Regions from separate parts of the Plantibacter sp. RU18 genome, predicted to be linked through region 1. Evidence: riboswitches for the same ligand, from Rfam matches in the RefSeq annotation. Region 1 holds a riboswitch; the other holds the start of a gene.

Evidence for each region. A riboswitch is a leader RNA that binds a small molecule or an ion and turns the genes downstream of it on or off. The one in region 1 is predicted to bind thiamine pyrophosphate.
Region 2: another riboswitch for thiamine pyrophosphate. It lies ahead of thiM (hydroxyethylthiazole kinase); the one in region 1 lies ahead of ABMA10_RS13160 (ECF transporter S component).

What each region holds. Positions count from the first base shown of each region.
Region 1 is NZ_CP159618.1:2,733,218-2,747,460, reverse strand. Features, by position in the region: gene ligA (NAD-dependent DNA ligase LigA) at 1-398, shown strand, start outside; gene ABMA10_RS13200 (long-chain-fatty-acid--CoA ligase) at 447-2,165, opposite strand; gene gatC (Asp-tRNA(Asn)/Glu-tRNA(Gln) amidotransferase subunit GatC) at 2,256-2,555, shown strand; gene gatA (Asp-tRNA(Asn)/Glu-tRNA(Gln) amidotransferase subunit GatA) at 2,552-4,063, shown strand; gene gatB (Asp-tRNA(Asn)/Glu-tRNA(Gln) amidotransferase subunit GatB) at 4,067-5,566, shown strand; gene ABMA10_RS13180 (hypothetical protein) at 5,682-6,278, shown strand; gene ABMA10_RS13175 (acyltransferase family protein) at 6,259-7,575, opposite strand; gene dinB (DNA polymerase IV) at 7,657-8,955, shown strand; gene ABMA10_RS13165 (hypothetical protein) at 8,965-9,294, shown strand; TPP riboswitch at 9,352-9,460, shown strand; gene ABMA10_RS13160 (ECF transporter S component) at 9,497-10,126, shown strand; gene ABMA10_RS13155 (ABC transporter ATP-binding protein) at 10,129-11,610, shown strand; gene ABMA10_RS13150 (energy-coupling factor transporter transmembrane component T family protein) at 11,607-12,407, shown strand; gene ABMA10_RS13145 (hypothetical protein) at 12,404-12,991, shown strand; tRNA gene ABMA10_RS13140 (tRNA-Arg) at 13,081-13,156, opposite strand; gene ABMA10_RS13135 (SCO4848 family membrane protein) at 13,184-13,408, opposite strand; gene orn (oligoribonuclease) at 13,461-14,081, shown strand; tRNA gene ABMA10_RS13125 (tRNA-His) at 14,132-14,207, shown strand.
Region 2 is NZ_CP159618.1:669,353-683,595, forward strand. Features, by position in the region: gene ABMA10_RS03120 (ABC transporter permease) at 424-1,371, opposite strand; gene ABMA10_RS03125 (ABC transporter permease) at 1,308-1,736, opposite strand; partial or broken gene ABMA10_RS03130 (ABC transporter ATP-binding protein) at 1,733-2,143, opposite strand; gene ABMA10_RS03135 (hypothetical protein) at 2,159-2,419, opposite strand; gene ABMA10_RS03140 (response regulator transcription factor) at 2,671-3,339, shown strand; gene ABMA10_RS03145 (DUF1622 domain-containing protein) at 3,443-4,042, opposite strand; TPP riboswitch at 4,103-4,205, shown strand; gene thiM (hydroxyethylthiazole kinase) at 4,197-5,045, shown strand; gene thiE (thiamine phosphate synthase) at 5,042-5,749, shown strand; gene ABMA10_RS03160 (bifunctional hydroxymethylpyrimidine kinase/phosphomethylpyrimidine kinase) at 5,746-7,356, shown strand; gene ABMA10_RS03165 (pyrimidine/purine nucleoside phosphorylase) at 7,403-7,699, shown strand; gene ABMA10_RS03170 (hypothetical protein) at 7,711-8,100, opposite strand; gene ABMA10_RS03175 (ABC transporter ATP-binding protein) at 8,151-8,870, opposite strand; gene ABMA10_RS03180 (FtsX-like permease family protein) at 8,941-10,035, opposite strand; gene ABMA10_RS03185 (sensor histidine kinase) at 10,212-11,468, shown strand; gene ABMA10_RS03190 (response regulator transcription factor) at 11,503-12,159, shown strand; gene ABMA10_RS03195 (cryptochrome/photolyase family protein) at 12,267-13,634, opposite strand; gene ABMA10_RS03200 (methylated-DNA--[protein]-cysteine S-methyltransferase) at 13,757-14,243, opposite strand, start outside.

The sequences.
Region 1 (14,243 bases):
ACGTCGACTGGCATCGCGACATCGTCGAGCGTTGGGCCGCGGCAGGGGTGCAGTGGACGACGCCCGGTCACCCCGGGCCGGGCGCTGCCGTCGCCGAGGGTGGCGTGCTGTCGGGCCTCACCGTCGTCGCCACCGGCTCACTCGACGGCTTCACCCGCGACGGCGCACTGGAGGCGATCATCCAGGCCGGCGGCAAAGCCGCGTCGAGCGTCTCGAAGAAGACCGATTTCGTGGCGGCGGGGCCCGGGGCCGGCTCGAAACTCGCGAAGGCGGAGTCGCTCGGCGTGCGCATCATCGATGCCGCCCAGTTCGCCATCCTCGTCAGCGAGGGGCCGGCAGCGCTCGGCGAGCCGGAGCCCACACCCGGGCCGGAGACCGCGGAACCCGCGGCGGAGTAGGCGCCCTCGGCACGGAGCTCCCCCGGGATGGAGCTCTGCGCGAGCGGGTCAGCTCTGGTCGGCGAGGAGACTGTCGCGCACTTCGCGGCGAAGTACCTTGCCGATGAGGGACTTCGGGAGTTCGTCGACGACGACGATCCGACGAGGCACCTTGTAGGGCGTGAGGATCTCGCGCGCCCAAGCACGGAGCGCTTCGGGGTCAACGCTCGCGCCGGGCACCGCGACGACCGCTGCGACCACCTGTTCGCCGGAGTGATGGTCCGGCAGACCGACGACAGCGGCATCAGCGACGGAGGCGTGGCCGCGGAGCACCTGCTCGACCTCGCTCGGAGCGACGTTGAAGCCACCGGTGATGATGAGTTCCTTGATCCGGTCGACGACCGTCATGAACCCCTCGGCATCGATCGACACGATGTCGCCGGTCCGGAACCAGTCGCCGGGCAGGAGGACCGCGGCTGTCTCCTCCGGCTTGTTGTAGTACCCCTGGAACACCTGAGGCCCGCGCACGAGCAGCTCGCCGGCCTCGCCCGCTGGACGATCCGTGTTCGGATCGTCCGGGTCGACGACGCGCACCTCGGTACTCGGGAGGGGCAGCCCGATGGTGCCGGGCTTCCTGCCCGCCGAAACCGGGTTGGCGGAGATGACTGGGGAGCACTCCGAGAGGCCGTAGCCCTCGACGAGGAACCCGCCGGACGCCGCCTCGAACGGCACGACCAGATCGTGCGGCAGTGGCATCGCACCCGAGATGGCGATCTCCGTGCCGTGCATGGAGATGCCGCGCTCGGTTGCAGCGGCGAGCAGTCGATCCGCGATGGGAGGAACGGCCGGAAGGAAGGTCGGGGGGCGCTTGCGCATGACCTTCAACACGAGGTCAGGGTCGAACTTGGGGAACAGGACGAGCCTGGATCCCATACTCATCGCGAACGTCAGGCAGAGCGTGAGGCCGTAGGCGTGGAACATCGGGAGGACGGCATAGACGACCGCCTCACCGCGCTTGACGGTCGGGACCCACGCTCGTGATTGTGCCGCGTTCGCGAGGAGGTTGCCGTGGGTCAGCGCTGCCCCCTTCGGTGATCCGGTCGTGCCGCTCGTGTATTGGATGAGCGCAAGCGAATCCGTGGCGGGCTTCGGGTGCGTCGCCGGCAGTGAGCCGGAGGTGAGCAGCTGCTCCCAGCGCACCGTTCCGCTGACCGGACCGGTCAGTTGGGCACGTGATGCCCGCGCCTTGGGGATCGGGAGTCGCAGAGCCGCGCGCATCGTCAGCGGCATCGCGCGGGTGACATCGATCGTCACGAGCGAGTGCACGGCGAGGTCCGCCGGGAAGTCCTGCAGGTGTTCGGCGACCTTGTCCCAGACGATCGCGAACTTCGCTCGGTGGTCCTCGAACTGGTGGCGGAGTTCCTGCGGAGTGTAGAGCGGATTGTGCTCGATGACGATCGCGCCGAGACGCAGGACGGCGTAGAAGGCGACGATGTGCTGCGGGCAGTTCGGCAGCATGAGCGCAACGGGATCGCCCGAGCGGACGCCGAGCGCTCGGAGGCCGGCGGCGGCGCGAGTGATCAGCGCATCGAGCTCCGAGTAGGACGTGGTCGCGCCGAAGAACTCGAGGGCGACAGCGTCCGGATAGCTGGACGCGGACGCCTCCACGAGGTCGCCGAGGCTGCCGGTCTGCCGGGGGATGTCGTGTGGCACGTCTGCGGCGTAGCTCGCCAGCCACGGGCGATCGTGCGGAGGACGGGGACGGCTGCCGGAGTCGTTCTGGGTCACGGTCCAACTGTAGAGGCGACACCAGACGGAGGACTACGCCGGTGACGAATAGACTGGAGCGACCGCCACCGCTACACGTACGGGAGACGCATGTCGGAAATCACCAGCGAGCAGGTCGCGCATCTCGCGAACCTCGCCCGCATCGCCCTGACTCAGGACGAAATCGCCCACCTCACCACCGAGCTCGACTCCATCGTCGACAACATCGCGAAAGTGCAGCAGGTGGCGACACCTGAGGTCCCGGCGACGAGCCACCCCATCCCGCTCGAGAACGTGTACCGCGACGACGTCGTCGGCAACACGCTCACCCTCGAGCAGGCATTGCAGAACGCCCCGGAATCGGCCGACGGCCGATTCAAGGTCTCCGCGATCCTGGGGGAGGAGCAGTGAGCGAACTGATCGGTCTGACCGCCGCCGAACTCTCCAGCAAGCTCCGTTCCGGCGAGGTGTCGAGTGTCGAGGCGACGCAGGCGCATCTCGACCGCATCGCGCAGGTCGATGGTGACGTCCACGCCTTCCTCCACGTCTCGGACCACGCGCTCGACGTCGCAGCGGACATCGATGCGCGTCGTGCTGCCGGCGAGACCCTGGGCGAGCTGGCGGGTGTCCCGCTCGCGATCAAGGACGTCCTCGTCACGACGGACATGCCGTCCACCTCGGGTAGCAAGATCCTCGAGGGGTACCTCTCACCGTTCGACGCGACCGTGGTCGCCCGTTCTCGTGCCGCCGGTCTCGTGCCGCTCGGCAAGACGAACATGGACGAGTTCGCGATGGGCTCGAGCACCGAGTACTCCGCGTACGGCCCGACCCACAACCCTTGGGACCTCGATCGCATCCCCGGTGGCTCGGGTGGTGGCTCCGCAGCAGCGGTCGCGGCCTTCGAAGCCCCGATCGCGCTCGGGAGCGACACTGGCGGCTCGATCCGCCAGCCAGCGCACGTGACCGGCACCGTCGGCGTCAAGCCGACGTACGGTGCGGTCAGCCGCTACGGCGCGATCGCGTTGGCATCCTCGCTCGACCAGGTCGGACCTGTCAGCCGCACGGTCCTCGACGCAGGGCTCCTGCACGACGTCATCGCCGGCCACGACGCCCTCGACTCCACCTCGCTCCGCGACACGTGGCCGTCCATGGCTGCCGCAGCGCGCGAGGGTGCTCGTGGCGACGCTCTGCGCGGGCTCCGTGTCGGCGTCGTCAAGGAGCTCAACGGGGAGGGCTTCCAGTCCGGCGTCCGCAGCCGCTTCCAGGAGGCTCTCGACGTCCTCGCGGCGAACGGTGCTGAGATCGTCGAGGTCTCCGCCCCCAACTTCGAGTACGCCGTCGCGGCGTACTACCTGATCCTCCCGGCCGAAGCATCGTCGAACCTCGCGAAGTTCGACTCGGTCCGGTTCGGCATGCGCGTCACCCCCGAGGGCGGCGGTACGGTCGAGCAGGTCACGTCGGCCACCCGCGAGGCAGGATTCGGCCCAGAGGTCAAGCGTCGCATCATCCTCGGCACCTACGCGCTGAGCGCCGGCTACTACGATGCCTACTACGGCAGCGCCCAGAAGGTGCGCACCCTCATCCAGCGCGACTTCGCGGCCGCGTTCGCCGAGGTCGACGTCCTCGTGAGCCCGAGCGCCCCGACCACGGCGTTCAAGCTGGGCGAGCGCATCGACGACCCGCTTGCGATGTACCTCAACGACGTCACCACCATCCCGGCGAACCTCGCCGGGGTCCCAGGCATCAGCGTGCCGATCGGGCTCGCCCCCGAGGACGGCCTGCCCGTCGGCATCCAGTTCATGGCGCCAGCACGAGAGGATGCCAGGCTCTACCGGGTCGGCGCCGCTCTGGAGGCGCTGCTCGAATCGACGTGGGGACACACCCTCATCTCGCAGGCACCCGCTCTCGGAGGTCGGTAACCCATGGCCAAGGACAAACTCCTCTCCTACGAAGAGGCCCTCGAACTGTACGAGCCGGTACTCGGCTTCGAGGTGCACGTCGAGCTGAACACCAAGACGAAGATGTTCTCCTCTGCGCCCAACGGCTTCGGCGACGCACCGAACACGAACATCTCGCCCGTCTGCCTCGGACTGCCAGGCTCGTTGCCGGTCGTCAACGAGCAGGCAGTCCGCTACTCGATCAGCCTCGGGCTCGCGCTCGGCTGTTCGATCGCGCCGTCGAGCCGATTCGCCCGGAAGAACTACTTCTACCCCGACCTCGCGAAGAACTACCAGATTTCGCAGTTCGACGAACCGATCGCCTTCGAGGGATCAGTCGACGTCGAGCTCGCCGACGGCACCATCGTGACCGTGCCCATCGAGCGCGCGCACATGGAGGAGGACGCCGGCAAGCTCACGCACATCGGTGGTTCCACGGGCCGCATCCAGGGCGCCGAGTATTCGCTCGTCGACTACAACCGTGCCGGTGTCCCGCTCGTCGAGATCGTCACCAAGCCGATCTACGGCACCGAGCACCGCGCTCCCGAGATCGCGAAGGCCTACGTCTCCGCCATTCGCGACATCGTCGTGGCGCTCGGCATCTCCGACGCGAAGATGGAGCGGGGCAACCTGCGCTGCGATGCCAACATCTCGCTGCGGCCTCGCGGACAGGAGAAGCTCGGCACACGCACCGAGACGAAGAACGTGAACTCGCTGCGCTCGGTCGAGCGCGCGGTCCGCTACGAGATCCAGCGTCAGGCTGCGATCCTCAAGGACGGCGGCTCGATCACGCAGGAGACCCGTCACTGGCACGAGGACACCGGAGCGACCTCTGCCGGTCGGCCGAAGAGCGATGCCGACGACTACCGGTACTTCCCCGAGCCCGACCTCCTTCCGGTCGTCCCGTCGCTCGAACTCATCGAGGAGCTGCGTGCAGCGCTTCCCGAGCAGCCTGCTGTCCGTCGTCGCCGTCTGAAGGCGGAGTGGGGCTTCACCGATCTGGAGTTCCAAGACGTCCTGAACGGCGGCCTCCTCACGGAGCTGACCCAGACGGTCGCCGCCGGGGCCTCTCCTGCCGCGGCCCGGAAGTGGTGGACGGGTGAGATCTCCCGCATCGCCAACCAACGCGAGGTGGAGGCGACGACGTTGGTGTCGCCTGAGCACGTGGCCGCACTGGCAGCGCTCGTCGAGGACGGAACGCTCAACGACAAGCTCGCGCGTCAGGTGCTCGAGGGAGTCATCGACGGTGAGGGCGCGCCGCAGGACGTCATCGACGCCCGCGGTCTCGCGCTCGTGTCGGACGACGGCCCGCTCATCGCCGCGATCGATGAAGCGCTCGCAGCCCAGCCCGACGTCCTCGCGAAGATCCGCGACGGCAAGGTCCAGGCCGCCGGCGCAGTCATCGGCGCCGTGATGAAGGCGATGCGCGGACAAGCGGACGCCGCGCGCGTGCGCGAGCTCGTCCTGGAGCGCGCAGCCCAGTAGATCCTGCCGAACCGTCTCGGGCCCGGCACGACAGTCCTCGACTGCCGTGCCGGGCCCGCCGCCGTCCGCCGGAACACCCCTGGTGCCTCGCGGAGGACGGGCATACACTTCGGCCATGCTGGTCGAGGGAACCATCCGCTGGCAGGTCACGGAGGATGCTCCGCTCGTCCTGATGCTGGCGCTCGCCTTCCGCCGGATGGCCGGTCTCGGCGAGCACTGCGTGAGCCAGCTGCCGACCGTCGAGCCCGCGCCCGGTGCTGTCGACGTCAGTGGCCTCGACCTCGCTGCGCTCGCGACGCAGTTCGACGGATGGTGGGCCGGGATCGCCCGGCGTGACACGCGCCCGTTCGTCGCCGAGGTCCGTCCGCCGCACTTCGAGGCGTTCGATCGAGCGCTGGAGTTGCAGGAACTCGCCTACCGGGCATTCGACGAGGCGAATCGATGGGCCGCGGAGCGCGTGGCCGAATACGAGCGCGCGCTGGCGGCTCGCGCTCCGAGCCGACTCACCGACGTCTACGAGCTCATCCGCGAGCGTCAGTTCGAGCTGCGGCGACAGTCCAGCTCGTTCCGTCTGGACCTCGAGGTGCTGCCGATCGCGCAAGCCGGCGCGTGGGTGGTCGCGCCGGACACGATCGTCGTCAGTGAGTCACTCCGCGATGATCGGGACGCGTTCCGCGAGTGGCTGCGTCCGCTCATCCACGGTCTGGTGTGACCGGCGCCGCTGGCGGAGCCATCGCACGACGTGTCGGTGTGAGCAGGATCACGGCGAGGATCGATCCCGCGGCTCCGAGCGCAGCCATGGTCGCGGTGAGCTGGTGGGAGATCTCTGCGAACGGCATCGCGAACGCGCTGGCCAGTGCGATCCACACGGCGAGACCGGGCGGGCGGTTCGCGGGATCGAGGGTGAGCCGGCGCGGATGCTCGAACCGGCCGAACAGTGCCCCGACACCGGCGAGCAGGATACCGACCACCAGCAGGATGACCGGCCTGGTCCACCACCAGGCGGCTGTCATCGGCTCAGCGAACGGGATGCCGACGAGGAGCTGGCAACCGGCGACCAGGATGATCATCGGCACATGCCACAGGTACACCGTCATCAGCCGTGAGCCGATGACGAACACGGTGACCCGCGGGATACGTGAACGCATGACTGCGGTGAGCAGAGGGTGCACCAGCGTCAGCAGGGCGAGCTGGCCGATGCCGAGGACGACGAGGGGGAGTGTCGGCGGATTCAGGTTGCCGAGCATGCTCGTCGAGTAGGGGAGCGACGACGTGAGTGGGACGAGCGCGCAGATCGAGGCGGCTGCGACGACGATCAGGACGGGCCGGGGGATCGTCCGGAGACGACCATCTGCCATGAAGAACCCGAACTGCTGGAGCAGCGGCCAGACGAAGAGGAGGTTGACGAGTCCGATGCCCTCGAGTCCGGACGTGTACCGGGCGAGGTCGACCACGACGACACCGGTGAGCAGTACGACGCACGTCAGGATGGGCCGGCGTCCGTGGCAGCGGGCGAGCACCGGTGCGACCGCTTGACACAGCAGATAGGCGGCAAGGAACCAGAGCGGTGACCCGACGCCGGCGGCGACGGCGTTGACGATCGAGGGGTCGACGCCCAGAGTCTGTGCGAGCCACAACGCTGCCGCAAGGAACATGAGGACGGGGACCGTCGGGAGCGCCAGCCGGAAGACGCGCGAGCGGAGGAAGTCGGCCGCCCCTCCGCCGCGCCGGACCGTGCTGCGCCACCCCGTGATCGTGGCGAATCCGCCCACGATGAAGAACAGCGGCATGATCTGTCCGAACCACGTGCCGACGTCGAACCAGGATTGTTGCTCGAGGGCGCGGGAGATGCCGATCGTGCCGTCAGGGTCCACCGCGACGGCGACCATCAGGAGGTGGATGATGACGACGGTGACCACGCAGGCGACCCTGACGAGGTCGAGGGCGAGGTCACGCCCGGCCAGATCGACGGTGGTCGTGGTCGATTCGTCGCGGGGTGCAGTGCTCATCGTCGGCCAGCCTAGCGCCGCTGGGCCCCGCATCGGGGCACACCGCGTGCTCATGTCGGGGGCGGCTGCGACAATGGAACCATGAGTCGGCAGGATGGAGCGTCGCGCCGTGTGTCGGCGCACGATGCCGACGACAGCGGCACCCCGATCCTGCACGTCGACATGGACGCGTTCTTCGTCTCGGTCGAGCTCCTCGAACGTCCGGAGCTCCGGGGACTGCCGATCATCGTGGGCAACAAGGAGGGACGATCGGTCGTCACCTCGGCGAGTTATGAGGCCCGACGCTACGGGGTCCGCGCCGCCATGCCGGTCTCCCAAGCCATGCGGCTCTGCCCGAGCGCCGTCGTCCTTCCACCCCATCACGAGCGGTATCGCGAATACTCGGACCGGGTGATGGAGGTGTTCGAGTCCGTCACACCGCTCGTCGAGCCGCTGAGCATCGATGAGGCGTTCCTCGACGTCTCGGGAGCCGTGCGCCTGCTCGGGCGCCCGAGCGCGATCGCGGCCCTGGTGAAGGAGCGGGTACTCGAAGCGACCGGCCTGCCGTGCTCGGTGGGCGTCGCCTCGACGAAGTACGTCGCCAAGCTCGCCTCGGGCATGTCGAAGCCCGACGGCCTCCTGGTCGTTCCTGCCGCCGACACGCTGACGTTCCTGCACCCTCTGCCGGTCGGGGCGCTCTGGGGTGTCGGCGGCCGGACGGAGGAGCAACTCGTCAACCGCGGTATCCGGACCATCGGACAACTGGCGTCGACGCCCCTGCACATGCTGCAGCGCGCGGTGGGGGAGGCATCGGGCCGACGGCTGCTCGAACTCGCGAACGGCGTCGACCCCCGCGGCATCGAGCTGGCGCGGCGTGAGAAGAGCATCAGTCACGAGATGACCTTCGCGGTCGATGTGTCCGAGCCCGCCGTCGTGAAACGGGAGCTGCTCAACCTGGCGGGGCTCGTTGCGATCAGACTCCGGAAGGGCGGATTCGCGGGCCGGACGGTCAGTATCCGCGTCCGGTACGCCGATTTCTCCGTCGTCACCCGCTCACGGACGCTCGGCGAAGCGACGAACGTCGGCAGGCGCGTGTACGACGAGGCGGTGACGCTGTTCGACGATCTCGATCGCGGAGGTCGTCTGGTGCGGCTGATCGGCGTCAAGGTCGACCAGCTCGTGCCGGCTGATGAGGCGGGTGCCGGGCTCTGGGATCCGGACGAGGAGTGGCGGGAGGCGGAGCAGACGATCGACCGGGTTGCGAGCCGCTTCGGCGACCTCGCCATCGCTCCGGCCTCATTGCTCGGCAAGCCGCGGCGCCGAGGACTGGGCAGCCGCGGCGACTCCCAGGCAGCTGAGAGCCCGGATCAACCCCTTGGGCCGGTGGATCCGCAGCGGTAGCGTTGCACCATGACGAATCTCGTGGAGAAGTTGGCAGAACAGGCGAAGGGGCTCGGCGTCGCCGCGGCCTACGGGGAGCAGCAGGACGTGGACGGCACGAAGCTCGTGCCCGTCGCCCTCACGTACTACGGCTTCGGCGGTGGCTCGGAGGGCGATGGCGAGGACGCCCCGAGCGGAGGCGGCGGAGGCGGCGTCTCCATTCCCGTCGGGGCATACATCAAGACGAACGAGGGTCTGCGGTTCGACCCGAACCTCATCTCCCTCGTGGCCGTGGCTATCCCGTTCATCTGGGTCAGCGGCAAGGCTCTCGCAGGGATCATCAAAGCCCTGAAGAAGTAGCGCACGTCGGCGCGATGCCAGACCCTGCCGTGCACCCGCGCACGGCAGGGTCTAGACTCGTGCCATCACGGGAGTCCGGTGAACCGGGCTGAGAGGAAGGTATCCACCTTCGACCGTCGAACCTGATCTGGATCATGCCAGCGCAGGGAGACCATTTCTCGCTATCCCGTGCTCTTTTCCGTCTACAGGAAGGGCACGTATCGTGTCAGCATCGACCGCATTTCCCCCCATCGAACGCGCAGCGGCGCGCACGCTGCGTTGGAGGGTCGTCGACATCGTCGTGGTCGCCGTCCTCGGCGTCGCGACCGGCCTGATCTTCTGGGCCTGGAACACACTCGGTTCGCTCTGGTACGCCGGGGCGAGTGCCGTCACCCCCGGATTCGGTGGAATCGCTGTCGGCATCTGGCTGCTCGGCGGCGTCCTCGGAGGCCTCATCATCCGGAAGCCCGGCGCAGCTCTGCTCGTCGAGACGATCGGTGCGATCGTGTCGGCGCTCATCGGCAATGTGTGGGGCATCGGAACCGTGTATTCGGGACTCGCGCAGGGCCTCGGCGCCGAGCTCGTCTTCGCGTTGTTCGCGTACAAGCGTTTCGGCCTGATCCCGGCGATCCTCGCGGGCGCGGGCGCGGGCGCCGGCGCCTGGATCTTGGAACTGTTCACCTCCGGCAACCTCGAGAAGGGGACCGAGTTCAACGCGATCTACCTCGGTTCGCTCCTCGTCTCCGGCGCGGTGCTCGCAGGAGTCGTCGGATGGGCACTCGTGAAGGCGCTCGCGTCCACCGGTGCGCTCAGCCGCTTCGCCTCCGGGCGGGACGCACGACGAGAGGTCTGACCATGGTGTCCGTCGCTCCGACGGGTCCTGCTCGGGTCGTCGTGGATGATTGGGGCTGGCGGCATGCCGGTCGCAAGGCCTGGGCCGTGCACGACCTCGACCTCGTGATCGAGCCTGGGGAGCGCGTCCTCCTCCTCGGTGCGTCCGGGGCTGGCAAATCGACCCTCATCCACGCCTTGGCAGGCGTGTTGGGGGGTGCCGACGAGGGGGAGTCCCATGGCTCGCTGCTCGTCGACGGTGCCAGGCCGGAGCAGGCTCGCGGTCGCATCGGTCTCGTCCTGCAGGATCCGGACTCACAGGTGATTTTGTCGAAGGTCGGCGACGATGTCGCGTTCGGCTGCGAGAATCTCGGCGTGCCGCGAGACGAGATCTGGCGTCGGGTCGGCGCGGCGCTGGATGCCGTGGGTCTCGATCTGCCGCTGCACCACCCGACCTCGGCACTGTCGGGTGGACAGAAGCAACGGCTCGCGCTCGCGGGTGTGCTCGCGATGCAGCCGTCGCTCCTGCTGCTCGACGAACCCACCGCGAACCTCGATCCCGAGGGTGTCGTCGAGGTGCGCGACGCGGTCGCCCGGTTGACGGCGGACGACTCGTCGACACTCATCGTGATCGAGCACCGCGTGGAGGTCTGGCGCGATCTCATGACCCGGGTGATCGTCCTGGACGCAGACGGTGGGGTGCTCGCCGACGGGCCGCCCGACCGCGTGCTCGACGATGTCGGGGAACGGCTGGCTGCCGCAGGCGTCTGGGTGCCGGGCATCCCACTGGGGCTGCCCGCCCGTGTGGCGCCGCCGGTTCACGAACTCGCCCTCACGACGGAGGCGCTGACGATCGGCAGGCACCGTGCGCACCCGGTTCAGCAGGGACTCGGCATCGGGGTTCCATCGGGCTCCGCGACCGTCATCGTCGGTCCGAACGGTGCCGGCAAGTCCACCCTCGCCCTGACGCTGGCAGGCCTGCTGCCAGAGCTTGCGGGTCGTGTGGCGGCATCGCCGACGCTCGCCGGCTCGCTCGGTGCTCGCCCCATCCGTTGGCGGTCGACCGAGCTGCTCACGCGCATCGGCACGGTCTTCCAGGATCCCGAGCATCAATTCGTCGCATCGACCGCCCGTGCCGAGCTCGCCGTCGCGCTGCAAGCACTGCGCTGGTCGCGCGGCGCGATCGACGAGCGTGTCTCGGAGATCCTGGAAGCCCTCGGGCTCGGCGCACTCGCGGAGGCGAACCCGTTCAGCCTGTCCGGCGGGCAGAAGCGCCGCCTCTCGGTCGCGACCGTCCTGGCCGCCCGCCCGGCCGTGCTCGTCCTGGACGAGCCGACGTTCGGCCAGGACAGGCGGACGTGGCTCTCCCTCGTCGGGCTGCTGCGCGACGAACTCGAACGCGGTGCGACGATCGTCTCGGTGACGCACGATGCCGGAGTGATCGAGTATCTGGGTGACCACCGGATCGTGCTCGAACGGTCCGCCGAGGCGGTGCAGGCAGCATGACGACCTTCGCCCCTCCGACGGTTTCGTCGACCATGCCGGAGCGTGCCCCGCTGGATCGCGTGAACCCGGTCACGAAGGTGCTCGCAGTCCTCATCCTTTCGATCCCGTTGCTGCTCACGATCGACTGGGTCAGCGCCAGCGTCGCGGTGCTGCTCGAAGCCGCGCTGTTCCCGCTCTCCGGGCTCCGACTGCTGCCATTTCTGAAGCGAGCGCTGCCGGTCCTGGTGTTCGCACCGATCGGCGGGCTCAGCATGCTGCTCTACGCCAAGCCGGGTGGCACCGAGTACTGGTCGTTCGGATTCATGCGGATCACCGAGAACTCCATCGAACTCGCGGTCGCCGTCACGATCCGCGTGCTGGCGCTCGGCCTGCCGACGATCTTGCTGTTCGCCCGGGTCGATCCGACTGATCTCGCCGATGGTCTCTCCCAGATCGCCAGACTGCCATCGCGCTTCGTCCTCGGGATCCTGGCCGGCGCCCGGATGCTGGGGTTGTTCATCGAGGACTGGCGGAGCATGGCGCTCGCCCGCCGTGCCCGAGGGCTCGGTGATCGAGGCGTCGTCCGCCGGTTCGCGTCGATGGCGTTCGTCCTCCTCGTGTTCGCGATCCGCCGGGGGAGCAAGCTCGCGACGGCGATGGAGGCGCGCGGGTTCGGAGCACCCATCCCGCGGACGTGGGCGAGACCGTCCCGGCTGGGGTGGATCGATGCAGTGGCCGTCTTCTCCACCATCACCATCATGGCCATCGCCCTCGCCGCGGCCGTCTTCGCCGGTACGTTCCGGTTCGTCGGACAATGACGATCCCACCGCCCGTGCTCCTCATCGACGGTCGATCCGGTACGGGCAAGACCACGCTCGCCGCCGCTGTGGCTTCGGCGATGACGGCGAGCACGGTCATCCACATGGACGACCTGTACCCCGGGTGGGAGGGGCTGGACGAGGGCGCCCGCGTCCTCGTCGAGTGGATCCTGAAGCCGTTCGTCGAGCGTCGGACTGGGGAGTGGCGTCGATGGGACTGGGAGCGTTCCGAGCGTGCTGAGAGTCACATCGTGCCGTGCGACCGTCCCATCATCGTCGAGGGTTGTGGGGCGTCGTCGATCGCGTCGAGGTTCCGCGCGGACCACGCGCTCTGGATGGATGCACCCGCCGATCAGCGCGAGCAGCGGCTGCTCGGACGCGGCGACGGGGTGGAGTGGCTGCCGGGTTGGACCGTGCAGGAAGATGCGTTCTTGCTCCGTGAACAGCCTCGTCTCGGTGCGGACCTGATCGTCGACGCCTCCGGCCGGCCGGACGACGTCGCGACGCGGGTCTTGCAGTCCCTCGAACGCGGTGCCGACTCCGGTCACTGGTCGCCCTGGTTGGCTCGACGCTCCGCCCCCTGAGGACCGTGTCGAAGGTTTGGTCCCTGAGCTTGTCGAAGGGCATCTCGACAGGCTCGATGACCGGGCGGGCGGGTCCGCGAGACGCGTGTTGGTGCCCCCGGCAGGATTCGAACCTGCGACCAAGAGATTAGAAGGCTCCTGCTCTATCCCCTGAGCTACGGAGGCGGGCGTCGTCCACGATACCGCAGGGGGTCAGGCGCCGGCGCCGATCAGGCCGAGGACACCGAACACGAGCGACAGGGCTGCGAGCACGAGCGCGATGCTGATGAGGATCACGTGCACCCGCAGGAACGTCGTCGGGCGTCCCTGGTCGTCACGGGCGCGCGGGTCGGTGATGATGCGCTTGAGGAAGCGCGGCCAGACGACGACGTTGTAGACACCGTTGATGAGCAGGAGGACGGAGACGGTGATGATCACTTCAGCAGTCTACGGAATCCGGCGTGTCGGCCGTGCTCGCTAGAATCGACCCATGAGCGCAGCTGGGGACCGTCTGGTCTGGATCGATTGTGAAATGACCGGACTCGAGTTGGAGGTCGACGAACTCGTCGAGATCGCGGTCGTGATCACCGATTTCGACCTGAACATCCTGGATCCCGGATACTCCGTGGTGATCAAACCCGACCAGTCGGCGCTCGACAACATGGGTGAGTTCGTCACGAACATGCACACGACCTCGGGCCTCATCGAGGAGATCCCGAACGGTGTGAGCGTCGCCGACGCCGAGTTCCAGGTCATCGAGTACATCCAGCGCTTCGTGCCGGACGAGTCGAAGGCCCCACTCGCCGGCAACACGATCGGCACCGACCGCTCGTTCATCGCGCGCTACATGCCGCGGCTCGACGCCCACCTGCACTACCGCAACGTCGACGTCTCGTCGATCAAGGAACTGGCTCGGCGCTGGTACCCGCGCGTGTACTTCAACGCACCGTCGAAGGACGGCGGGCACCGAGCCCTCGCTGACATCCTCGAATCGATCCGGGAGCTCGCGTACTACCGTGGGGCGCTCTTCGTCGACCTCCCGGGCCCGTCCTCGGATGACGCGAAGCAGGTTTCGGAAGCGGTCGTGTCACGGTACGCCCCAAACATGTAATAGACTCGTCCAGTCGCTTGTGACGCGGTCTCCGCAGAACAGGTTGCATGGTGGGTATAGCTCAGTTGGCAGAGCGCCTGGTTGTGGTCCAGGAGGTCGCGGGTTCAAGCCCCGTTACTCACCCCAAGTCGTACAGAAGCCGGAGAAACCCTCCGGCTTCTG
Region 2 (14,243 bases), 2.1 Mb from region 1:
TGCTCGAAGGCTTGGTCTGAGGACGCGATGGACTGCTTTAAGTAGGCGTCGGCTGGGTCTATGTCTCGGCAACTCTCCGCTGCGCTCGGGTCCTGCTCATGCGCTGGCGGTTCATCTGCAGGTTTCAGCTCGGCGCGTACGAACGTGGCGAAGCGGTTGTCGTCGCGTCGGGTGGGTCGTGGTTCGGGGCCGTCCCAGTTCGCTGCCGCGATCCCATTCGAGCAGCCGGGGATGCTGAGGCACGGAACCTAAGCAGCTCCACTCCAACGCGGGAGGTCCTCTTCACGTCTCAACGACTACAGCGAGTCGTCACAACTCAACCAACGTCCCTGGGCAGTACAGCTAGCGGTCCCTCAGGGACGAACGGTGGGCCCGGTGTCCGAGGACGCCGGGCCCGCTGCCACGCTCCAGCCGTGGCCCGTGCTACTCGTAACGCAGTGACTCCACCGGGTCGGCCTTCGCGGCACGTGCCGCGGGGAGGGTTCCGGCCAGGAAAGCGATCACCATCACCACCAGGATGATCACGGCGATCGACGCCGGGTCGAAGGCGATGAGGTTCAGCCCGGGCAGGTCGGCCAGGAGCGAACCGGACAGCGCGGCGCTGATCGCCGTCCCTGCGAGGATCGCGATGCCCGCACCGATCGCGCTCCCGAGGAAGCCGATGAACGTGGCCTCGAAGCTGAACAGGGTGAACACCCGGCCGCTGCTCATGCCGATGGCCTTCATGAGCCCGATCTCCCGGGTGCGTTCCTGGACGCTCATGAGCAGGGTGTTGACGATCCCGAGGCCCGCCGCGAGCAGGGCGATGATGGCGAAGGCGTTCAGCACGAGCACGATGCCGTCGATCACGGTCGTGAAGGTGCCGAGCGTGTCGGCGACGGTGGTGCCGGTGTAGCCAGCGGCAGTGAGATGGTCCTTCAGGGCGGTGATGTCCGCGTCGGTCGCGTCCGGACTGAACCAGACCGTGGCCTGGGCGTAGCGGTCCGCCTGATCGGTCGGTACCCCGATGTTCTGCGTCGTGAACAGCTCGTCGGTCAGCGCGCTGTTCGGCAGCACGCTCGCGCTGGCGCCGCCCACGAGCGTCTCCTCGGCGACCCCCGTCACCGTCGCCTCGATGGTGTGCTGGGTGCGGGTGGCGTCGGTGATGGCGAGGTCGACGGTCGAACCGACTGCGTCGTCGTCACTGAACCCGAGCGGCTCCACGAGCGATTGCGGGAGGACGAGCTGCAGGGCGTCCGAACCGTCGTCGGTCTCAGTGCCAGCCGTGAGCTTCACGGTCTGGTCAGCGATGAGGCTGCCGACGCTCGTTACGTACTTCGTGCCTGAGCCGGCCTCGATGTAGTCGGCTGAGATCGTCTTCGCGGCCTGCACGTCGAGGACGCCGTCGACCCCGCGGAGCGTGCCGAGGTCGTTCGGGGAGAGCGCGACGACCGTCGATCCGGGAGGGGCCCCGGGCTGAGACCGGCGGAGATGCTGTCGGGGTTGTACTCGGCGGGGCCGGAACCCGGAGTGCCGAACGCCGTCTGGCCACCATCGGCCTTCGTCACCGTCATCGTGTCGGAGCCGCCGACCGCGCCGACGGTGTCGTCGATGTACGCGTTGATGCCGGTGCCGAGACCGTTCGTCAGGGTGAGGGTGAATGCACCGACGAAGATCGCGAGGATGGTGAGGACCGTCCGCGTCTTGGATCGGAAGGTGTTGGAGAGCGCCGTTGTGACGAGGTCCATGGTCTTCATGCGGCTGCCCTCGTGGTGTCCTCGACCAGCAGGCCGTCTCGGATGATGATGCGTCGGTCGCAGCGGGCTGCGAGTTCCTCGTCGTGGGTGACGACGATCAGTGTGATGCCGTTCTCGCGGTTCAAGGCGAAGAGGATGTCCTCGACGACCGCCCCGGTTGCGGTGTCGAGGTTGCCGGTGGGCTCGTCGGCGAAGATCACCCGGGGGTTGTTCACGAGCGCGCGGGCGATCACCGAGCGCTGCTTCTGGCCGCCCGACAGGTTCACAGCCTTGTTCCTGGCCTTGTCTGCCAGTTCGAGCTGTTCGAGCACGGCCATGCCGCGGCGCTTACGCTCGGACCGCCCGACACCCGCGATCTTCAGCGGAAGGATCACGTTGTCGAGCACCGAGGTGTTCGCGGTGAGGAAGAGAGGCGCTCAGCGTCATCCGGAGCGCGGCCCGTTCGGTGTTGGGGGGAGATCGGCTCGCTCCTCGAGGTCCTGCGGACCGCGGAGCAGGGCGAGGGCGCCGTCCGTGCCCCGCAGTCGGGACTCGACGGATTGGACGCGCTGATCGAGCAGTTCTCGACGACCGGCCTCAGTGTGCAGCTCCGCACCGAGGGCGAGCTGGCGTCGCTGCCGGGCGCGGTCGACCTTGTCGCCTACCGCGTGATCCAGGAGGCTTTCACCAACGCGCACAAGCACGGGGTCGAGGGCCGAGCCCACGTCCTCATCACGGCCGACGACGCCCGGTTGTCGATCATCGTGTCCAATCCGGTCGCGGAGCCCCTGCGCGGGTCGTCCACTGCTCCGAGCGGCGGGTACGGACTGCTCGGGCTACGGGAGCGCGTCGCCTCCGTCCGCGGGAGCGTGACGGCCGGTCGCACCCCCGGCGGCTACCGCCTCGCCGCGGACATCCCACTCGGACCGGAGACCTCCTCAAGACCTCAGTACTCATCGTCGATGACCAACGACTCATCCGACAGGCCGTCGGTGGGATCCTCTCCGGCGCCCCGGACGTCGAGGTCGTCGGCGAGGCGGTGGACGGCCGCGAGGCGGTCGCACTGGCGGCCCGGCTCCGCCCGGATGTCGTCGTCATGGACACCCGCATGCCCGAGCTCGACGGCATTGCGGCAACGGCGGAGATCTGCCAGGACCCGGCACTCGCCGAGACGCGGGTGCTCATCCTCACCGCCTTCGAGGAGGACGAGTACCTGGTCGGGGCGCTGCGGGCGGGCGCGAGCGGCTTCATCGTCAAGGGTGCAGAGCCCGAGGAGATCGTCGCGGCCGTGCGGGCCGTGCACGCAGGCGATGCCCTGCTCTCGCCCGCCGCCATCCGCCGCCTCATCGTGAAGTACGTGCTGCCGCCGACGGCTCCGGCCACGGCCACGGTGTGGTCGGCCGAGGAGTTCGCGCAGCTGACCGAACGCGAACGCCAGGTGCTGCTGCTCATCGTCCGTGGGCGTTCCACTGGCGAGATCGCGAGCGACCTGACGATCTCCCCGCACACCGCGAAGACCCACGTGAATCGGGTCATGACGAAGCTGCATGCGCACGACCGCGTCCAACTCGTCATCCGCGCCTACGAAAGCGGCCTCCTCACGCCGGGGGTGCACGAGGCGTAGGGCGGGCCCGGTCTTCGGTGTCCGGGCTCAGTCGCCGAAGTCGTCCGTGTAGCCGAGGCGGGGCGCCGGCCGGCAGCGGCGGCCGTCGTCGCCTGACTGCCGATCAGCTTCGGCTGCGGAGCTCGGGGAAGCCGGCCTCGTCGTCGGGGATCGGCGGGGCGATCGCCGGCCCGGCATTGGCGCCCGCAGCGGGTTGCGGCGTCTGACCGGCATACGTGCCGTCCGCCTGCTGAGCCGGTGCCTGTTGCGTGGGGAACTGCGTGCCGGACGCTGGTGTGGACGGTGGGGCCGCATCCTGCTCCTCGGCGAGGCGCTGCGTGCGCTCGCCGCCGCGCTTGACCGCGCGGCCGAACTGCTGCGGACCGGTCGTCGCGAGGCGCCTCCACGGGAGCGTGCCCTCGATCTCGATCTGCAGCGAGAAGCTCAGCAGGGTGCGGATGACCACGATGATCGCGAGCACGGCCGCGTCGGTCAGTGACGGGGTGGACGTCACCGTCTTGACGAGGTCGGCGGCGACGAGGATCTCCAGGCCGAGCAGGATCACCGAACCGATCGTCTCGCGCAGCATGCGGAACGCGCGCTCTCCGTCGCGCGTGCGCCACAGCAGCTGGGCCGACAGCACGATGGCGATGATGAAGCCGACGACCATCGCGCCGACGCCGGCGACCTCGAAGACGGTGGTGACGAGCTCGAAGAAATCCATCCCTCCATCATCCTCGCCTGCGCGCTGGACGGGAAGCCGGGCCGAACCGCTATGGTGGTGGCGAGTGACACGGGGTGCCTGATCGCGAGACGATCCGGCTGAGAACACACCCGTCGAACCTGATCTAGTTCGTACTAGCGAAGGGATGTCGCGAATGAGCATTCGCACACCGCAGCAGTCTGCCCACCCGTCCACCGGCGCCTGTGTCGACGACCTCGTCGAGCTGTCGGCCGAGCTCCTCGACCAGCTCCGTGCACGCACGCCGCTCGTGCAGTCGATCACCAACGCGGTGGTGACGAACTTCACCGCGAACGTCCTGCTCGCGGTCGGCGGTGCCCCGGCGATGACCGACATCCCGACCGAGGCTGGGCCGTTCGCGCGCATCGCCTCCGGGCTCCTGGTGAACCTCGGGACGCCGCAGACCGAACAACGGATCGCCATGCTGGAAGCGGCAGCGGCTGCGAACGAGGCCGGGACACCGTGGGTACTCGACCCCGTCGCGGTGGGCTTCCTGCCGGTCCGCACCGCGCTCGCAGCCGAGCTCCTCGCCCTGCGACCGACGATCGTGCGTGGGAACGCGAGCGAGATCATCGCGCTGGCGGGCCTCGGAGCAGGGGGCCGCGGCGTCGACAGCACTGACTCGGTGGACAGCGCGATCGATGCCGCCACCACCATCGCCCGGTCCTCCGGCGCGATCGTGGCGGTGTCGGGCCCGACCGACGTCATCACCGACGGAGAGCGCACCGTCCGATGCTCCAACGGGCACGCGTGGCTCACGCTCGTCACCGGTGGCGGATGCGCACTCGGCGCAGTGTTCGCCGCGTTCGCCTCGCTCGACGAGGATCGGCTGCTGACGACCGTCGCTGCGACGACCGTCTACACGATCGCCGCGCAGCAGGCCGCCGCGGCGACGCAGGGCCCCGGTACGTTCGCTCCGGCGTTCCTCGACCGCCTCCACCTCATCGCGGCGAGCGACGTACGCGAGCTGGCGGTGATCGCGTGAGCGCCACCGTCGACTCGCCCGTCGACGCAGCGCGCTCGCATGCCGCCCTCGTCCGACGCGGGCTCGCGACGTACCTCGTCACCGACGCGGCGCTGAGCGGCGACCGCGGGGTCCTCGACGTCGTGCGTCGTGCGGTCGACGGCGGTGTCACCGCGGTGCAACTCCGCGAGAAGACCGCGACCGCTCGTGAGCTGTTCGAGCTGACCATGCGCGTGGCGGACGTCGTCGCCGGCCGGGCGCTGCTGCTCGTCGACGACCGCGTCGACGTGTTCCTCGCAGCGCGCACCGCTGGCGCGGTCGTCCATGGTGTCCACGTCGGTCAGAGCGATCTCCCGGTCGACGCCGTCCGTCGGATCGTCGGGTCGGCGGCCGTCATCGGTTTGACCGCGAACACCCGCGCGCACCTCGGGGCCGTCGCGCAGCTTCCGGTCGGGACGGTCGACTACCTCGGTGTCGGCGTCATCCGGCCGACGAGCACGAAGCCCGATCACCCGGAGCCACTCGGCTTCGACGGGTTCGCGGACATCGTCGCGGCCACCCCGCTGCCGTGCGTCGCGATCGGCGGTGTGTCCCTCGCCGACACCGCCGCGCTTCGAACTGCCGGTGCAGCGGGACTCGCCGTCGTCTCGGCCATCTGCTCGGCGGACGATCCGGCTGCGGCTTCGAGGGCGTTCAGAGCCGCGTGGACGGAGGCATCGGCATGAGCACGACGACACCGATCCTGGCACCGATCACCGCTGCCGACACGCAGCGTCCGATCACGCCGCGCACGGTTCCTCGCGTGCTCAGCATCGCCGGAACGGACCCGACGGGCGGTGCCGGGATCCAGGCCGACCTCAAGAGCATCGCGGCCAACGGCGGGTACGGCATGGCCGTGGTGACCGCGCTCGTCGCGCAGAACACCCATGGCGTCCGCAGCGTGCACGTCCCACCGATCGCCTTCCTCCGCGAGCAGCTCGACGCGGTGTCCGATGACGTCGTGATCGACGCGGTCAAGATCGGCATGCTGGGCGATGCGACGATCATCGAGGCCGTGCGCTCGTGGCTGGAGGAGACGCCCACCGGGCCGGTCGTCCTCGACCCGGTGATGGTCGCGACGAGTGGCGACCGGCTGCTGCAGAGCGACGCGGAGGCCGCCATGCGCGCCCTGCTCCCGTTCGTGGACCTCGTCACCCCGAACCTCCCCGAACTCGCCGTCCTCGCCGGTGAACCGGTCGCCGCCTCCTGGGCCCAAGCCCTCGTCCAGGCGCAGGCGGTGTCGGCGAGGTGCGGCACGACCGTGCTCGTGAAGGGTGGTCACCTCACCGATTCGACGTTCCGGAACGAGCACGAACCCCGGTCCGTGAGCCCGTCGAAGGGTGTCCCGGATGCGCTCGTCGACGCCGCGGGGCGGCTCGGCGACGGCAGGACCGTCGTCGAGTTCACCGGCCCTCGCATCGCCACACTGAACACGCACGGCACCGGGTGCTCCCTCTCGAGCGCGATGGCGACACTCGTCGCACAGTCGGGTTCCTGGGCCGAAGCGCTGGAGACGGCGAAGGCGTGGCTGACGTCGAGCCTTGAACACGCCGATGCGCTCGAGGTCGGCTCCGGGAACGGGCCGATCAACCACTTCGCAGCGCTGTGGACGGCGGCGGGGATCGGCACATCGGAGTCGACCGTCGCTGCGCGGGGGAGCGCGATCACCGCATCGTGGTGGGACGACATCGTCGAGGTCCGTGAGCGGATCGATCGCCTGCCGTTCGTGCAGTCGCTTGCTGACGAGTCACTGGACCCCGCGCGGTTCGCCTGGTACCTGCGGCAGGACGCGATCTATCTGCGCGCCTACGCGAGGGTGCTCGCGCGTGCCAGCGCCCTCGCGCCCGAACCCGAGGAGCAGGTGTTCTGGGCGAAGGGCGCCGTCGGCTCGATCGAGGCGGAGATGGAGCTGCACCGCAGCTGGTCGAGTGCGTATGCCGTCGACGGAATGGACGATGACGCCTCGTCCACCACCACGGCGTACCTCGACCACCTGCACGCGTCGACCGTCGACGGCGACTACGGCACCGTCGTCGCTGCTCTGCTCCCGTGCTACTGGATCTACCAGGATCTCGGCGAGCGTCTGGTCGGCTCGTCGCACGAGGGCCATCCGTACGCGGCGTGGCTCGACACCTATGCCGACCCGTCCTTCGCGGTCGCGTGCGACCGGGCCGTCGAGATCGTCGGCCGTGCGGCTGCGCGGGCGGACGCGGGCGGGGTACAGCGCATGCGGCGGGCCTTCCTCGCCTCCGCGGCGCACGAGGAGGCCTTCTTCGCCGAGCCGCTACGATGATGGCTGGTTCGGCCACAGCGGTCGAGCATCACGACGAGAGGCCCCCATGCTGACGAGCAACGAGTACTTCGACGGCAACGTGAAGTCGATCGGCTTCGCCACGAACGAGCCGGGTGCCGAGTCCGCGAGCGTCGGCGTGATGGCACCGGGGGAGTACACGTTCGGCACGGGCAAGGCCGAGGAGATGACGGTCGTATCGGGCAAGCTGCGCGTCCTGCTCCCGGGCACGACTGCGTGGCAGGACTTCGGCCCGGGCGCGCAGTTCAGCGTCCCCGGCAGCAGCAGTTTCCAGCTCGAGGTCGAAGTCGCCACCGCGTACCTCTGCCGCTACCTCGACGCGTAGGCCGCTTGCGCCTACTCCGTCACCTCGAGGGTGAACACGACCGTCGTGTCGTCGGAGTCGTTCGTCAGCGTCACCTCGGTGGTGCCGACCGCGAGCGGCTGCACGCCTGGGTTGAACGTCGCGCCACCGCGGGTGCCTCCGGCGACGAACTCCGCGATCGACGGATCGGTGATCTTCGCCGTCCAGGCCTTCGGGTCGACGGCGACGAGGTCGACGACGTTCCCGAGGCCGACGCTCACCGTCCGTCCGTCCTGGTCGGCGAGTTGCACGATCACGGGAGCGATCACGCCTGCGTCGCTCGCTGAGCTCCGCCCGGAGGGAGTGCCGCTGGTGCAGGCGCTTGTGCCGAGGACCGCTCCGAGGATCGCGATGACGGTCAGTGCTCGGGTGACGGTGCGCATGGCGGTCCTCTCTCGACGTGGCATCACCCTATCGCCGAGGGCTCCCGTCGTCAGGCCTGGCGCGCCAGCGCTGGGGTACTGGCGACCTGAGCGTCGACGGACAGCCTGCCGTCCTGCATGACGAGCACCTGGTCCATGCGGTCGAGGTGGGCGCGGTCGTGGGTGACGAGCAGGGTCGCCGCGCCGGACGTCTCCGTCAGCTCGAGGATGAGGTCGATGATCGCGGAGCCGCGTTCGTGGTCGAGCGCGCTCGTCGGTTCGTCCACGACAAGTGCCTGCGGCTCGTTCATGAGCGCGCGGGCGATGTTGACGCGCTGCCGTTGACCTCCGGACAGCTGGTGCGGTCGCTTGTCGCCCTGGTCTGCGAGCCCGACCGCTGCCAGCAGCATCCGCGCCCGGTCCTTCGTCGTAGCGCGACTCCCGCGCGAGACACGTCCGCCGAGCTCGTGCAGCGCGCACAGCTGCTCGACGGCCGTCAGCGAGGGGAGGAGGTTCGCCTGCTGGAAGACGATGCCGAGCCTCGTGCGCCGGAAGTCCGTCGACGCTCGGCGATCGAGCAAGGCCACGTCGACGCCGGCCACCTCCACCCAGCCGCTGTCGGGCCGGATGAGCCCGGCGGCCACCGCGAGGACGCTGGACTTGCCGGAACCCGATGGACCGGTGAGAGCGGCGACCGTGCCCGCCGGAACCGCGAGACTCGCATGGTCGACTGCGGTGACGCGGCTGTCGCCGTCGGGGAAGGTGAGGGTGACGTCGGTGAGGGTGATCATGCGGTGCCTCCGGTGGTGTGGGCGGGTTGTGCGACGGTGGTGCGGTGGGGTCCGGCAGAGCATGCGGCGCTCACCGGTTGCCACCGAGCGCAGTGAGCGGGTCGGCCGACAGGATGGAACGGAGTGCGAACGCCGCCCCGACGAGTCCGAGCAGGATCATGACGATGCCAGGCAGGACCGTCGTCAGCGGACTCAATACGAATGGAAGAGCGGTCCCGGCCGCAGCGCCGAGTGCGGCAGTGAGCCCGATACCGAGCCCGACGCCGAGGACGAGCAGTACGAGGGCCTGGCCCAACGCATCGAGGGTGAGCCGGCCCGTCGTCGCGCCGAGGGCCTTGAGGATCGCGACGTCGCCCGCGCGCTGGATGGTCCAGACGGTGAAGAATGCGCCGATGACGAGGGCGGAGATACCGAACAGCATCGCGACCATGAGCAGCAGCGAGCCGATCTCCGAGCGGAACGAACCGATCGCGAGCAGCGACGACAGCACGTCCTTCGACACGGTGCCCGTGCTGCCTTCGGCCGCCGCGACGTCGCTCGCATCGGGGCTGCCGGTGATCGCGAGGGCGGTCGAACCGCTGCTCGGTGCACCCATCGAGGTCTGCATCGACCGCCAGTCGGCGAGCGACGTCCAGACCACGGGGGTGTGGCTGTACCACTGGTCGTCCACGACGCCGGCGACGTCGAGGTCCGTGCCGGCGATCGTCACCGTGTCGCCGTCGACGACGGACAGCGCATCAGCGGCGGTCCGGCTGAGGCGGACGGTGCCGGGACGAGGGGTCTCCATTGTCGATGCAGTGGAGACATCGGTGCCCAGTTGCTCGACTCCGAACACGGACACCGAGGTCCGAGCATCGTCGGCGGTCACCCGCGTCTGACTGATGCCGAGTTCCTGCACCCGCTCGACGCCCGGAAGCGCAGCCCAGTCGGCGGCCGCGTCCGCGTCGAGCGTCGAATCGGCGAAGCTCACCTGTTCACCGTCGGCCGGCTCGGCGAGGACGACGCTCGACGCTCCCAGCCCGGTGATCGCGGAGATGTTCTGGTTCGCGAGTCCGGCGGTGAGGCCGCTCAGGAAACCGACGAGCAGGGTGATGAGGGTGACGACCGCCCCGATCAGCACGAAGCGACCGGTGGCGAAGCGCATGTCGCGCCAGGCGACGAACATGGGATCTCCTTGCGTGCCGCCCGTCGGAGTCTCCGCGGTGCAGCACCCTTCCATGCTCGCGAGCGGAAGCCGGAAGGGCATCGTCGGCCGGGACGGTCCTGCGCGGCCGTCGGGTGGACGCCGCCCTCCACCTTTCTGATGATTCGCCGACTGGACCGTCCGCGTACGCTGGGCGGATGACGCACTCGGCCCTCAGCCCCGTGTTCACCGCTCTCAAACTCGGTCTGCACGCGCTCGTCGCCGCGCTCATCGCACTCGTGATCGTGCGCTCGCTCACCGTCGGCGGCGCGACGGCCATACCCGCCATCGTGCTGGCGGTCGTCATGGTCGTGAGCTACGCCGCGGGGGCTGCGCTCGGGACTCGTGCGCGTCGCACCGCCGCGGACGCAGCGTCGTCGCGAGCCTCCGCGGATGTCGCTCCGCGCCACGGGCCGATCGTCGTCGCCTGGCTGGTCCTGCTCACGCTGGAATGGCTCGTCCTCGTCCTGCTCAGCCCGGACGCCGCATACCTCGTGTTCCCGCTGTTCTTCCTCTACCTGCACCTCCTGCCGCGGGCGGTCGCGGTGCCGGCCGTCGTGGTGGCGACCCTCGCCGCCATCGTCGCGATCGGTGTGCACTCGGGTTTCAGCGTCGGCGGAGTCGTGGGCCCGCTCGTCGGCGCCGCCGTCGCCGTCGCGATCGGCCTCGGGTACGAGGCGCTCGCCCGTGAGGCGGCCGAACGCGAGCAGCTGATCGCCGAACTCGTCGCGGCACGCGAGGAGCTCGCCGCGCGAGGACGAGAGACCGGCAAGCTCGCCGAGCGGGAACGCCTCGCCGCCGGGCTCCACGACACCGTCGCCCAGGCGCTCTCGAGCATCCAGCTCCTCCTGCACGCAGCCGAGCGGGCGGCCGGCGATTCGGCAGGAGCCGCGACGATCGACACGGAGCAGCTCCGATCGCACATCGGCCTGGCGAGGGAGGCCGCGGCCACGGCGCTCGCGGAGACGCGCAGCCTCATCGACGAACTCAGCCCGCCGGCACTCGTCGGTTCGACCATCGCCGACGCCCTCGAACGTCTCGCCGCCACGACGAGCGCGCAGAGCGGCCTTCCGATCTCGATGACGGTCACCGGGGAGCCGATCCTCGTGAGCACTCCCGTGACGACGGCGCTCCTGCGGGTTGCGCAGAGCAGCCTCGCAAACGTCGTGCAGCACGCCGGCGCGGGCCGTGCCGACGTGACGCTCAGCTACCTCGACGAAGAGGTCATCCTCGACATCGACGACGACGGGATCGGGTTCGATCCCGAGCGGTTCGTCGACCGCGCCGCCGGCGGGTCGTTCGGGCTCGTGTCGATGCGGCGCAGGATCGCCCAGCTCGGTGGTGACGTCGAGGTGCGGAGCTCGTCAGGGGCCGGGACGACGGTCACCGTGCGGTTCGCGGAGCCTGGACGATGAGTCGACCGACAGGGCCGATGGGATGGGAGCGCTGATGACCGAGCCCACCGAGGAGACCACGGACGCCTCTGCCATCCGAGTGGTGATCGCGGACGACCACCCGATCGTGCGTGCCGGCCTCGTCGCCGTGTTGGCACCGGTCGCCGACGTCGTCGTCGTGGGCACGGCTGCGACCGCGGCCGAGGCGGTCGCCGCGGCACCATCCGCCGACCTCGTCCTCATGGACCTCAGCTTCGGTGACGGTCCGACCGGTATCGACGCGACGCGGGAGATCACCGCGCTGCCCGGGGGACCGTCGGTCCTCGTCCTCACGAACTACGACTCGGATGCCGACATCCTCGGAGCGATCGAGGCGGGGGCTGCCGGGTACCTGCTGAAGGACGCCGCGCCCGAGGACCTCATCGCCGGGATCCGATCCGCGGCTGCCGGGAATTCTGTGCTCGGGCCGGCCGTCGCGACCCGACTCGTCGCACGGGTGAGCGCGCCGCAGCAGGCGCTGAGCGCCCGGGAGATCGAGGTGCTCGCGAATGCGGCTGAAGGACTCACGAACCTCGAGATCGCCGGGCGCCTGCACGTCGGCGAGACGACGGTGAAGTCGCACCTTGCGCACATCTACACGAAGCTCGACGTCTCCAACCGTTCCGCAGCGATCGCCGCCGCCCAGCGCGCAGGCCTCTTCCGCCCGCGCTGAGCGCGACCGCGCCGCGGACGCTCTGTGTCTCCCGAGCTTGCTTCGTTCCCCCGAGCTCCTCGTGGGGCTGTCCGTCCCGGCACTTCGACAGGCTCAGTGGGCGGGGCTCAGGCGCCCTTGGTCTGCTCGTAGGCGGCGAGCGCGGCGTGCCGTGTCTCGCCGAGGTCGACGATGGGCTGCGGGTACTCGTCCGTCCCGTACTCGGGCACCCAGCGCCGGATGTACGTGTCGTCGGCGTCGAACCGTTCGCGTTGGCGCTCCGGGTTGAAGATCCGGAAGTAGGGCGCGGCGTCGAAGCCGCTACCGGCGACCCATTGCCAGTTGAACGGGTTGGACGCTGGGTCGGCGTCGACGAGCGTGTCCCAGAACCATTCCTCTCCCAGCCGCCAGTGGATGAGCAGGTTCTTCGTCAGGAACGACGCCACGACCATGCGGACGCGGTTGTGCATCGTGCCCGTCGCCCAGAGCTCGCGCATCCCGGCATCGACGAGCGGCACCCCGGTGTGGCCGGTCGTCCACGCGGTGAACGCGTCCTGGTCGACCTCCGGCCAGGGGAAGCGGTCGAACGACTCGCGCCAGTTGCGCGTCGCGAGTTCGGGGAAGGCGAAGAGGCAGTGGTACGCGAACTCACGCCAGCCGACCTCCTTGAGGAATGTCGCGCCGTCGTCGCCGAGGTGTCGGCGACCGTCGCGGGTGGCGTACCAGATCTGCTGCGGGCTGATCTCGCCGAAGCGCAGGTGCGGGGAGAGGCCGGACGTCGAGGGGCGCGCGGGGAAGTCGCGCTCTTCGGCGTACCCGTCGACACCGCCGTCGAGGAAGTCGGCGAGACGCTCGTCGGCGCCGGCTTCGCCGGGCGTCCAGTGCTCGCGGAGACCCCCGGCCCAATCGGGACGGGTGGGCAGCAGTTCCCACTCGGTGAGCTCGTCGCCGTGCGGGGGAGAGGACAGGGCGGTGAGCCCGGTCGGAGGAGCCAACGGGTGTCTCGGCGGGCTCGCCGCGTGCCGCTGCAGGCTCGCTTTCCAGAACGGGGTGAACACCGAGTACGGGCTGCCCTGCCCCGTCACGATCTCCCATGGTTCGACGAGCAGGTTCGCCCCGAAGCTGCGCGCATCGAGGCCCGACTCCTTGAGCTGCGACTTGATCCCGGCGTCGATGTCGCGCTCAGCGGCACCGTAGCGGCGGTTCCAGAGGACGGCGCCGGCGCCGATCGACGCAGCGAGTTCCGGCACGATCGTCGCGGCGCTGCCCGATCGCAGGAGGAGCGTCCCGCCGAGGCTCTCGATGTCGTGACCGAGGGCCTCGAGGCTGTGGTGCAGCCACCAGCGGGAGGCTCCACCGAGCGGGCGCAGCTGGGTGCTGTCGTCGAGGATGTACAGGCAGAGGATGGGCGAGTCGAGCTCGACCGCAGCGCTCAACGCCGGGTTGTCCGCCAGGCGGAGGTCGTCGCGGAACCAGACGATCGTCGGAGCAGCCATCCCGTCAGCCTACGTCGTCACACGGACCATCTCCGGGGGTTGATGTTCCGGCGGCGGCACCTCGACAGGCTCGGTGGGCGGGTTCGGTTCGTTCCGGTCCCCGAGCTCGTCGAGGGCAGACCTCAGCTCAGAGCGGCCTCGCGGTCGAGCAGGGAACGCTTCACGTCGAGACCCCAGGCGAAGCCGCCGAGCGAGCCGTCGGTGCGGAGCACCCGGTGACACGGCACGAACAGCGCGGGGGCGTTCGTCGCGCAGGCGCTCGCCGCAGCCCGCACCGCGGAGGGGCGTCCGCTGGCCGCGGCGAACTCCGTGTACGTCACCGGGTGCCCCGCCGTGACCGTCCGGAGGACAGTCCACGCGTGCGTGCGGAACGGGCCGCCGAACTGGGCCACAGGAACCTCGTCGATGGCGGTGAGGTCACCGTCGTAGTAGGCACGCACGGCGTCCATGGCGACGACCGTGCCTGCACTGGTCCCGGCCGGACGATCGGCCGGGCGGATGCGTCCGAGCATCGTCTCGAGGTCGTCCGACCAGCCGGAGGCGAGCACGGCACCGTCCTCACGGGCGAGCACCGTGAACGGCCCGTCGATCGTGTCGATGGTCTGGCTG